DNA from 2 places in the Catenibacterium sp. UBA627 genome. Region 1 is predicted to be linked to the other one. Evidence: a T-box and tRNA genes for the amino acid it is inferred to sense, from the RefSeq annotation. Region 1 holds a T-box; the other holds one or more tRNA genes.
The links. The T-box of region 1 lies ahead of leuS (leucine--tRNA ligase). A T-box ahead of a tRNA ligase gene usually reads a tRNA of that ligase, here a tRNA-Leu.
Positions count from the first base shown of each region.

Region 2: it encodes a tRNA-Leu, which carries the amino acid that the T-box ahead of leuS (leucine--tRNA ligase) is inferred to sense. The anticodon was not compared.

Region 1 covers NZ_DBPF01000065.1:6,378-12,677, forward strand. Annotated here, with positions in the region: gene B2S90_RS10885 (TetR-like C-terminal domain-containing protein) at 50-205, opposite strand; gene B2S90_RS04575 (hypothetical protein) at 431-595, opposite strand; gene leuS (leucine--tRNA ligase) at 702-3,098, opposite strand; T-box leader at 3,141-3,340, opposite strand; gene B2S90_RS04585 (ATP-binding cassette domain-containing protein) at 3,387-5,168, opposite strand; gene B2S90_RS04590 (ATP-binding cassette domain-containing protein) at 5,170-6,300, opposite strand, start outside.
Region 2 covers NZ_DBPF01000143.1:2,440-7,639, reverse strand. Annotated here, with positions in the region: gene B2S90_RS09460 (flavin reductase) at 35-535, shown strand; gene B2S90_RS09455 (NUDIX hydrolase) at 544-993, opposite strand; gene pepV (dipeptidase PepV) at 1,114-2,478, shown strand; tRNA gene B2S90_RS09445 (tRNA-Leu) at 2,525-2,610, shown strand; gene B2S90_RS09440 (excinuclease ABC subunit UvrA) at 2,667-5,114, shown strand; gene B2S90_RS09435 (AAA family ATPase) at 5,191-5,200, opposite strand, start outside.

The sequences.
Region 1 (6,300 bases):
ATAAGTAGACAAATAGCGGTAATTATCTATATTGAGAATGATCTTTCAATTAATCCTTTAAACCTAAGTAACGCATATGATTGATGTTGTCTACAAGTTCATCTATTGATTCTTTCATACCATCTAGAATCCAGTGAAGAACCATACTATGAAAAGCGTTGGTATCGTAGAGTGTCGCAAATTTAAATTCTTTGGATAATGAAATTCCTTAATGAATTAAGCCTGAGTAATTCACTCATTTACATCATTATATTTATATGTGTATTACCTAGCAGAACAACAAAGTACAAACGGGCTTTCTGTTTTAATTTCTTAGCATAGAAAAAGATGATATTCATCGATACCATCTTTCTAATACCTTTCGGTAAATTTCATTTATCTAAAGATAACTTCTTTATCGAGAAAAACTTTATAAGCCATATCTTTCTTCTCAATCTTTCAAAAATTGATCAAAATCTACTAGTTCTACATTTCCCTCTTTATATTTTTTATCATAAATCTCAGAAACAATTAAGTCTTCTAATTCCTCATCCGTTAAAACATTGTAACTCTTTCCTTCAAATTTCATCTTTCTCAAATGATGTTTCATTTCCATACTTTATCGCATCCTTGATATCACTATATCATACCCTCTCTTACTATCATGAAGAAATCGTCTATTAATCCAAAAAAAGACATCTCCTAAGAGATGCCTTAACGAATTATTTAACTACAATATTTACAATCTTGTTAGGAACATAAATGATCTTCTTAACTTCTTTACCATCAGTATGTGCCTTAACATTTTCAAGTTCTAATGCCTGCTGTTTAACAGATTCAGCTTCCTGATCCTTATTAATAGATAAACGTCCACGTACTTTACCATTTACCTGTACTGCAATTTCAATTGTAGATACAACAAGCTTGTCTTCTTCATATGTTGGCCATGCTTCATAAGCGATTGTTCCTTCATGACCAAGTTTTTCCCACATTTCTTCACAGATATGAGGTGCAATACATGAAAGCATCTTAACGATACCTTCTGCATATGGCTTATAAACTGATTTAGCCTTATATGCTTCATTGATGAAAATCATCATCTGTGAGATAGCTGTATTAAAGCCAAGGTTTTCATAGTCTTCAGTCACCTTCTTAACTGTTGAGTGATATACGAAGTCTAGTGAACCATCATTTGTATCAGTTAACTTATCAGATTCAACAAATAGTCTATAAACACGTTCTAGCCATTTCTTTGAACCTTCTACACCTGTTTCACTCCAAGGTTTAGATGCTTCAAGAGGACCCATAAACATTTCATATAAACGTAATGTATCTGCACCATATGCTTCTACAATATCATCTGGGTTAATAACATTACCCTTTGACTTAGACATCTTCACACCATTTGGACCAAGAATCATACCTTGATGGTATAGCTTCTTAAATGGTTCTTTAACTGGTACGATACCCTTGTCATATAAATAGTTATTCCACATACGTGAATATAATAAGTGTCCTACTGCATGTTCTGGTCCACCAACATATAAATCAACTGGCATCCAATGCTTTAATAATTCTGGATCTGCAATAGCCTTATCGTTATGTGGATCAATATATCTTAAGAAGTACCAAGAAGATCCTGCAGAACCAGGCATTGTACTTGTTTCTCTCTTACCCTTCTTACCATCTACTTCTACATTAACCCAGTCAACAGCCTTATCTAATGGAGAAGAACCTGTCTTTGATGGACTATAATCTTCAAGTTCAGGTAGGATAAGTGGTAACTGATCATCACTTAATGCAACAGATGTTCCATCATCAAAGTTAATGATTGGAATTGGTTCACCCCAATATCTCTGTCTTGCGAAGATCCATTCTCTTAAACGATAGTTAACATGCTTAGAACCACAATGATGTTCTTCTAACCAGTCTAACATCTTATCGATTGCTTCCTGTTTATCTAAACCATTTAAGAAGCCAGAGTTGATATGTACACCATCCTGTGTCCATGCTTCCTTAGTAATATCTCCACCTTCTAATACTGGAATAATATCGATACCAAACTTCTTTGCGAAAGCATAGTCACGATCATCATGTGCAGGAACAGCCATGATAGCACCTGTTCCATAACCAGCTAATACATAGTCAGAAATCCAGATTGGAATCTTCTTACCATTTACTGGGTTGATTGCATAAGCACCAATGAAGACACCAGTCTTTTCTTTATTTAATTCAGTTCTTTCAAGTTCTGACTTAGTTGCACATACATCTAAATAAGCTTTTACTTCATCCTTCTTATCAGGAGTCGTAATCTTTTCTACTAATTCATGTTCTGGTGCTAATACACAATAAGTAGCTCCAAATAATGTATCACAACGTGTTGTGAATACTGTGAATTTATCATCATAACCATCTACCTTAAAATCAACATGAGCACCGATTGATTTACCAATCCAGTTTCTCTGAATTTCTTTAGTAGATTCTGGCCAATCAACTTCTTCTAATCCTGCAAGTAATCTTTCAGCATATTTAGGGATATCAATAACCCACTGTTTCATATTCTTACGAATAACAGGGAATCCACCACGTTCACTCTTACCATCAATAATTTCATCGTTCGCAAGTACTGTACCTAATTCTTCACACCAGTTAACAGGAATATCTACATATCTAGCTAAACCATCTTCATATAACTGTTTGAAAATCCACTGAGTCCATTTATAGAAGCTAGGATCACAAGTAGATACCTGCTTATCCCAGTCAAATGAGAAACCTAACATCTTTAACTGTTTAGTGAAAGTCTGAATATTCTTTAATGTAAATCCTTCAGGGTGGTTACCTGTCTTGATTGCATACTGTTCAGCAGGTAAACCAAATGAGTCAAATCCCATTGGATGTAATACGTTATATCCCTGCATTCTCTTCATTCTTGACATGATGTCAGTTGCTGTATATCCTTCTGGATGTCCAACATGAAGACCTTGTCCTGATGGATAAGGGAACATGTCTAAGGCATAGTATTTAGGCTTTGAGAAATCATAAACATCTGTTTCGAATGTCTTATTCTCTTCCCAGTATTTCTGCCATTTCTTTTCTACTATCTTATGATCATAAGTCATAATTTTGTCTCCTCCACTTTTAAAATAAAAAAAGTCCTCATGTCTAAGGACGAGAACTCGCGGTACCACCTTAGTTCATGAAGACTGATTCATGCGCTTAATGCTTTAACGCAGCAATACGTGATCTGCTTACCACAGACCCATCTCCCTAGCGAGTTCAATGGATGACTTTACTTATTCACACCAGCCATAAGTTCTCTTAAAAAGTATGACCATCTACTACTCTAGTTCCTTGACTTTTATATACTCACTCACCTTATCATAATTTCCCATTATTTGCAAGAATTATCATCTCATTTTAAGAATGCGGGATGGATTGAGTTTGATAATATAAATAACACTAAACAATGTTGAGATACAGACTAACAAGAATGAACCAGCCCACAATAAAAGCATACTAAGAGGCTGGAATGTAAGATGCATGGGAAAGTCCGTAATCTGAGGAATAATCTGATTCATCACCTTCATAATACCTAATAATATAAGAGAAGCAGTCAAATAGCTATAAGAATGGAGAATCAGACATTGATAGAAAGACATCTTAAAAATATGTTTATTCTTTTCACCATAGGCTTTCATAATCGCATGATCCTTCTTTAAATGCATAGCATGAAGAATCATGATTTCCATAATCATAAAGATAGAAGAAATAATAGTCAAAATAGAAAAAATGACAAGAATCATCTGAATTCTATTCATGTTATCATTTAATGTTTTCTTTGTTGATTCCCCCATTGTCTTGAATTCATATTCAGGATAATTCTTTTTTAAAGAATCTATAATTGATTTGTCTGCCTTATACTTTAACATACCATATCTTGCAGTTGGTGTCTGATTAAAGAGTGATTCGATCCAATGATAGTTAGCAAATTCATACATATAAAAGGCATCATAATTGTAAGTTTGTGGAGATATACCTACTATTTTTACTTCTATTCCTTTGATTTTTAATTGATATTTATAATAGATCGTCCATGATGTATTGAGTAACGAATTTACCTTCTTATTTTGGGCAAGTTTTCTTGCAGTTGAGAGAGGTACCGCAATTTCATCATTATTTTGTGGTGCTCTTCCATATATATACTGGCTGACATAAGATGTATCATCAGATATAAACAGAACTTCATTCTTCTGATATCTTTGATTATTATGAGAGATTCCCATGAGATTATAATCATCTAAATTCAAATAATGATAGGTTGCTTCATTGAAATGAGTTAAAGATAAAGGATCATCATTACGTAATTTATAAGTAATTGACTTCTGTGGAATCAATGAAGAGAGATATTGATAAATGGTATTACGAAAAGAGAATGTAAAGGTAAATGTCATCATCAGACATAATAATGCGATAGATAATGCGAAAGACATTTGAAAGAACCTTTTACGACTACTTAAAAAGGACTGGATTGTTAGCTTGAAAATAGGAAAATGATATCTTTTATTATTACAATGATTCTCTTTAGGATATACCTCTGTCTTTTGGATTACTGTATCCTTTATGATATAGCCATCCTTCATCTCTATAATACGATCACTGTATTGTTTCACTGATGTTTCATCATGAGATACAAATAATACAAGAGAAGAATGAGAACGTTCCTTCAATATCTGCAATACTCTCTTTGCATTATCTGGATCAAGTGATGCTGTTGGTTCATCACATAGAATAATATCTGGATTATAATAAAGAGCACGTTCTATCGCAGTGCGTTGTCTTTGCCCTAAAGAAAGTGCACTCACTGGAGTCTTCTTAAACTGTTTAGTGAGTGTTTCATCCAATATGTAAGATGATTTATGAAAATAATCATATAAGCGAATATTATTTGTGATAGAAAGCCAAGGAATAAGATGAAAATCCTGAAAGATAATAGAAATCTTCTTATCTTTATAAATGACTTCTCCAGAATAATCATCATCGAGTCCAGCAATAATATGAAGTAAAGTACTTTTTCCACATCCACTTGGTCCTATTAGTGACACAAAGCCTATATCAGGAAGCGTACAAGAAATATTGTCTAGTACATGTTCATGCAGATAACGTTTATTGATTGATTTAAGTTGAATCATATTATTCCTCCCTGAGTAATGAGACTATACTTTCTTTCTTAATACGAATAAACGGTGCAGATGCAGAAAGTATGAGTATAAGAAGATAGAGAAAATAGAAAATAACATAGAAATAATAAGGAGAGGCAAGGCAGGTAAAATGGAAATATTCCTTAAATGATGTCAATGGAAGAATAGAAAGAATGATTATAAACATCACTATGCTGATAGAGTAAATAAATGTGCCAATAATAAATATTTCTATCTTTGATTCACACTGTAACTGTTTGTATGTTGCACCCATAGAGATTTTTAAAGCTAATGAGCGGCTTCTTTCTAAGTAAAGAGAAGAGAAGACTGTTTTTGTGAGTTCTATCGCCACAATTAAACTGATCATCATATAAGCCAATGCAATTATGCGACCAATAGAAATAAGCGTACCATAACTCATCTTCTTCATATATACATCATTATCTGCTTCATAATTGTTTTCATAACGTTTAATGACTGTTTCAGGATTATTGGTGATAATATCCATCTTGTCATCTCTTATAAGATCTGGATATTTCTTATCTATATCATGATGAAAACAGACAAATTGATCCTGATAAAAATTATCTTCTATTACTCCTACTACTTTATATGTGTCATCTTCTAATAGATGACATGTGAATTGTGATTTGAGTTTATGAGATAAATTATGTGTAATAATGACTTCATTTGTATGATGAGGAAAACGACCTGAAAGAAGCTTGATATGATTTTTCTTAGCAGGTAAACGAATCAAAAATGCATTCACACCTTTTATATACCCACTTTCTATATCAAAGTGTGGCGTTTCTTTTTCCTTTAAAGAGAGGGATTCCCCATCATGACTTGCTATAGTCACAATATCTTTAAGTGGTGCTTCCATGTAAGATTTTTCTATGGAGGTAGAAAGACCATTTAAACCACTTATAATTACTAGCGAAGTCACAATAACAAGTATCTGAAAGAGTGAAAGAAGTGCTAGTCTCCTTCTTTCTCCTAACACTTCTTTAAAGCTATATCTTAAAGAGAAGTGCTTCTTATGTTGAGGAATCAGAACATCTTTATTTGTATTCCCTTCTTTAACAGTATGTAATGTCTGATTCCTCATCTCTATGAGTATATC
Region 2 (5,200 bases), on a different contig from region 1:
ATAAGTTTATAATATAAAAACGGAGGTAATGACTATGTTTAAAGAAGTAGATGTAAATACATTTGATTTAAAAATATTCAATAAATTGAATAAGGAATGGGCACTACTTAGTGCAGGTAATAAAGACGCATTTAATACTATGACTATTTCATGGGGCGAGATGGGTACATTATGGAATAAGCCAGTGATGACTTGTTTTGTAAGACCACAGCGTTATACAAAGGAATTTATAGATTCTAATGATAAGATGACTCTTTCATTCTTTAATGGAGAACATATGAAAGATTTAACAGTATTAGGTAGAGAATCTGGACGTGATGGAGATAAGATTGCGAAGACTGATTTAACACCTACATTTATTGAAGGTCTTCCTACATTTGAAGAAGCAGACATTGTCGTTGTGGGAAAGAAACTCTATGAAGATACAATCAAGCCTGAATGTTTCTTAGATGAAACACTTGTGGATAAGAATTACCCTAATAAAGATTTCCATACAATGTATATCTGTGAAGTTGAAAAGATCTATATGAAATAAGAGAAGCGTTAGTTCGCTTCTCTTTTTAGTTCATTGTATTCTCTTATCTGGTTATATTCTTCGATTGTTTTCTTAATATCATTAAAGATATGTGAGTCAAGTGTCTTCTCTAATTCACCTTCATCCACAAACTTATAATCTGTATGTTCAAATGAAATCTTAACTTGATCATTTGTAGGAATACACAAGAAACCAATACCCACTGTCTGATAATGTGGTCTAATAGCCGTAAATGTATAAACTGGCTTAATGATTTCAATATCTAGCCCTGTTTCTTCCTTTAATTCTCTAACAAGCGCCTGGTGAGGATCTTCCCCGTATTCTAATCCCCCACCTGGTAATTCCCAATAACCAAGTCCATCTGATGAAGGTCTAACACGTTTTAAGATTAATGTCTTGCCTTCATAAATCACAATACCTTTGACTGTAATATGAAATTGTATGTCCTTATTCTCCATATTCTTTTGCCCCCTTTTTACTATATTAGCACAACTCTTGAATGAACGTTACAAAAAGGTGCAGTATGTGTGTTTCAAATAATTCAAAAATTGTATATAATAGTCACTGAGGTGAATAAAATGATTGATTTTAAAGAAGAAGTATTAAAGCATAAAGAAGAAATGCTGAAAGATTTAAAGGACTTATGTCTAATTCCTTCAACTCTTGATGAATCTACTGCGAAAGAAAATCAGCCATTTGGTGAAAACAACCGTAAAGCGCTTGATTTAATGCTTTCTATCGGTCAAAGAGATGGATTTGTTACTGATGATTGTGATGGATATGCTGGTTCTATTGATATTGGTGAAGGAGAAGAATGTTTTGGTATTCTTGGACACTTAGATGTTGTGCCTACTGAAGGTCAGGAATGGGATTATCCAGAATATGATATGACTCTTGATGGAGATACACTCTATGGTCGTGGTGTGGCTGATGATAAGGGGCCTTTAATTGCTGCTTATTATGCTGCTAAGATTGTTAATGAACTTGATTTTGAAAAGAAGATGAAGGTTCGTATCATTTTTGGATGTAATGAAGAAAATGGTTCTCGCTGTATGCATTACTATTTCCAGCATCGTCCATATCCAAAGATGGGATTTACTCCAGATGCTGATTTCCCTGTTGTATATGGTGAAAAAGGTAACTGTCATTTCATCATCAAGGGTAAAACAGATGATGATAAGGTAATCTCTATTCATTCAGGACGTGTAGTGAATATCGTACCAGATCAGGCTAAAGCTGTATTAAAGGGTACTGACTATGAAGAATCATATAATGCATTCTTAAAAGAAAATAACTTCAAGGGTTCTTTAGAAGTTGTAGATGGTAACACACACTTATTCTTAAAAGGTAAGAGTGCCCATGCATCTCAGCCTCAGTTAGGTAATAATGCCGCAAGTAACTTATGTCATTATATTGCAAGTGTAACTGATAATAGCTACGCAAAATTCGTTGATGAATATTTATACAATGATTATTTAGGCGAAAAGTTCAATGTCGCATTTACTGGTGAAATGGGTGCTTTAACTGTTAACCTAGGTATCTTAGATTATGAAAATAATGAAGGTTCATTAACTCTTGATTTACGTCTTCCTCATGATTCAGACAATGATGAACTTGTTAAGAATGTAGATGAAGCTGTTAATAAGTATGGCTTGAGTGAAGAACATGATATTGGTCCTGCATTATATGTAGATCCTAATAGTGAATTAGTTCAGAAGCTTCATGAATCATATGTACAGTTCACAAATGATCATGAACATGGTCCTCAGACTATCGGTGGTGGAACTTATGCAAAAGAAATGCCTAACTGTGTTGCTTTTGGTTGTGAATTCCCTGGTAAAAACCATCATATGCATGAAGAAAATGAATTAATTTCATTAGATGATTTATTAACTGCAGCTGCTATCTACGCTCAGTCTCTCTATAATCTTCTTAAAAAATAGTTGAATTCTATGTGCAACTCAAGTATAATTTTAGTTGCACAAAGTTGCGGCCGTGGTGGAATGGTAGACACGCAAGTTTGAGGGACTTGTGGACGTACGTCTGTGTGAGTTCAAATCTCATCGGCCGCACCATTAATTAAGATGAACTAGCTAGAGATAGCTAGTTTTTTTGTTTAGGAGGATTTTGTATGATTGATCATATGGAAATAAGAGGCGCAAAGGTACATAACTTAAAAAATATTGACGTTGATATTCCTCTAAATAAGATTGTAGCTATTTCTGGTGTATCAGGAAGTGGCAAGTCTTCTTTAGCATTAAGAGTCATTTATGCTGAAGGTTCTAGAAGATATCTAGAAGCATTATCTACTTATACAAGAAGACGAATCTCTCAAGGAGAAAAAGCCAAAGTAGATTCTATTAGATATGTTCCTAGTACTCTAGCATTACATCAAAGACCTAATATACCAGGCATTCGTTCTACTTTTGGAACACAGACAGAATTATTGAATTCTATTCGCTTATTATTTTCACGTTGTGGAGATTATTTATGTCCTAACGGACATAGAGTACCTGCGAGTATAAATGTAGCGAGAGGTGAAATGATTGAGTGTCCAATCTGCCACGAAAGATTTAATGGATTAAGTGCTCAGGAGTATGCCTTTAATTCACAAGGCGCATGTCCTGATTGTCAGGGCACTGGTATTGTACAGACAATTAATATTGATTCTTTGATTCCTGATCCTCATCTAACTATTGATGAAGGGGCTGTGGCGCCATGGAATACACTCATGTGGTCATTAATGAAAGATGTCTGTCGTGCGATGGGTGTGCGTACTGATGTTCCTTTTGAAGAATTAACAGAAGAAGAGAAGCATATTGTATATGATGGACCAATGGTTAAAAAACATATTTTCTATCGTCCTAAGAATAAAGAGAGCGTGGAAGCAGGAGAATTAGATTTTACTTACTATAGTGCCAAAGCGACTGTCTTGAACGCATTAAAGAAGGTCAAGAATGAAAAGAATATGAAGCGTGTCAGTAAATTCCTTAAGGAAGAGACATGCCCGACTTGTCATGGCTCTCGTATTAATACACGTGCGAATTCTACATTTCTAGGTGGTAAGACTTTAACTGAAGTATGTGCGATGAGTTTAAAGGATTTAGCTGTATGGCTTCCACAGGTAATCAATACCCTTAATGATGATGTGAAAGAAATAGGTTCTAGTATTCTTGAAGAATTCATGATTAATGCGCATGCATTGCTGTCTTTAGGTCTCGGTTATTTGACTCTTGATCGTGCTTCTTCTACATTATCAACAGGAGAACTACAAAGAGTACAGCTTGCGCGTACTGTAAAAAACAGAACAACAGGTGTTCTTTATGTTCTTGATGAACCTTCTATTGGACTACATCCTGCCAATGTAGATGGCTTGATTGCGATTATGAAAGAGTTGATTAAGGATGGGAACTCTATTGTTTTGGTCGATCATGATACAAGAATTCTTAAAGAAGCAGATTATATGATTGAAATAGGGCCTGAAGCAGGTAAAAATGGTGGTTCTATAATCAGTCAAGGTACTATTGATGAAATCATTCAGGATAAGAATTCTATCATTGGACCTTATCTCAATGATTTACATCAAACTCTTGTAAGAAATAAGAAAGAGATTTTTAATGAGGGCTTTTTAAGACTTAATACAGATACAATACATACTGTCAAACCACTGGATATTTCTATTCCTAAAGGAGTTCTTACTACAATTACTGGTATGTCTGGAAGTGGTAAGACAACATTGATTCTTGAATCGTTATATCCTGCCATAAAGGCTTCATTAAATCACGAAAGACTTCCTCAACATGTAAAAGAATTGGATGCATCATGGGTCAATAAGATTAATTTGATCGATGCGTCCCCTATTGGAAATAATGTCAGAAGTACTGTCGCAACTTATTCTGGTGTATTTGATCATTTAAGAAGATTGTATGGAAGATTAAGTGATCAATATAGTGCAGGTGATTTTTCTTATAATACAGGTAAGTTAAGATGTCCTGTATGTGAAGGTACTGGTACTATTTCTATGGATATACAGTTTCTTCCAGATATAAAAATGACTTGTGAACATTGTGATGGAACACGTTACAGCAATGATGTGGATTCTATAATGTACCATGGTTATTCTATTAAAGATGTAATGTCTCTTACTATCTTAGAAGCGTTAGATGTATTTAAAGACATTAAGAAGATTAAAGAGAAACTACAGGTTCTAGTGGATTTAGGAATTGGTTATTTGACTCTTGGTGAAGCAACACCTGCCTTATCTGGTGGAGAAGCACAAAGATTAAAACTGGCATCAGAAATAGGAAAAGTACAAGATGGAAGCATCTTTATCTTTGATGAACCTTCTATTGGATTACATCCATTAGATGTAGAAACACTACTTCGTGTATTTGATACATTAATTAATCAAAAAGCGACTATTATTATGATTGAACATGACTTAGATGTTATTAGAAATTCTGATTATATTATTGATATGGGACCTGAGGGCGGTCAACTTGGTGGAGAGATTATTGCGATGGGAACTGTCGAAGAAATTAAGCAGAATAAGAATAGTAAAATTGGAAAATACTTATGAAAGGCAGTAACGAATACTTGAGCGTTACAGTTCTTTTTCATAGAAAAAAGAATATCAGAAATAATATCCGATATTCCTATTGCCAT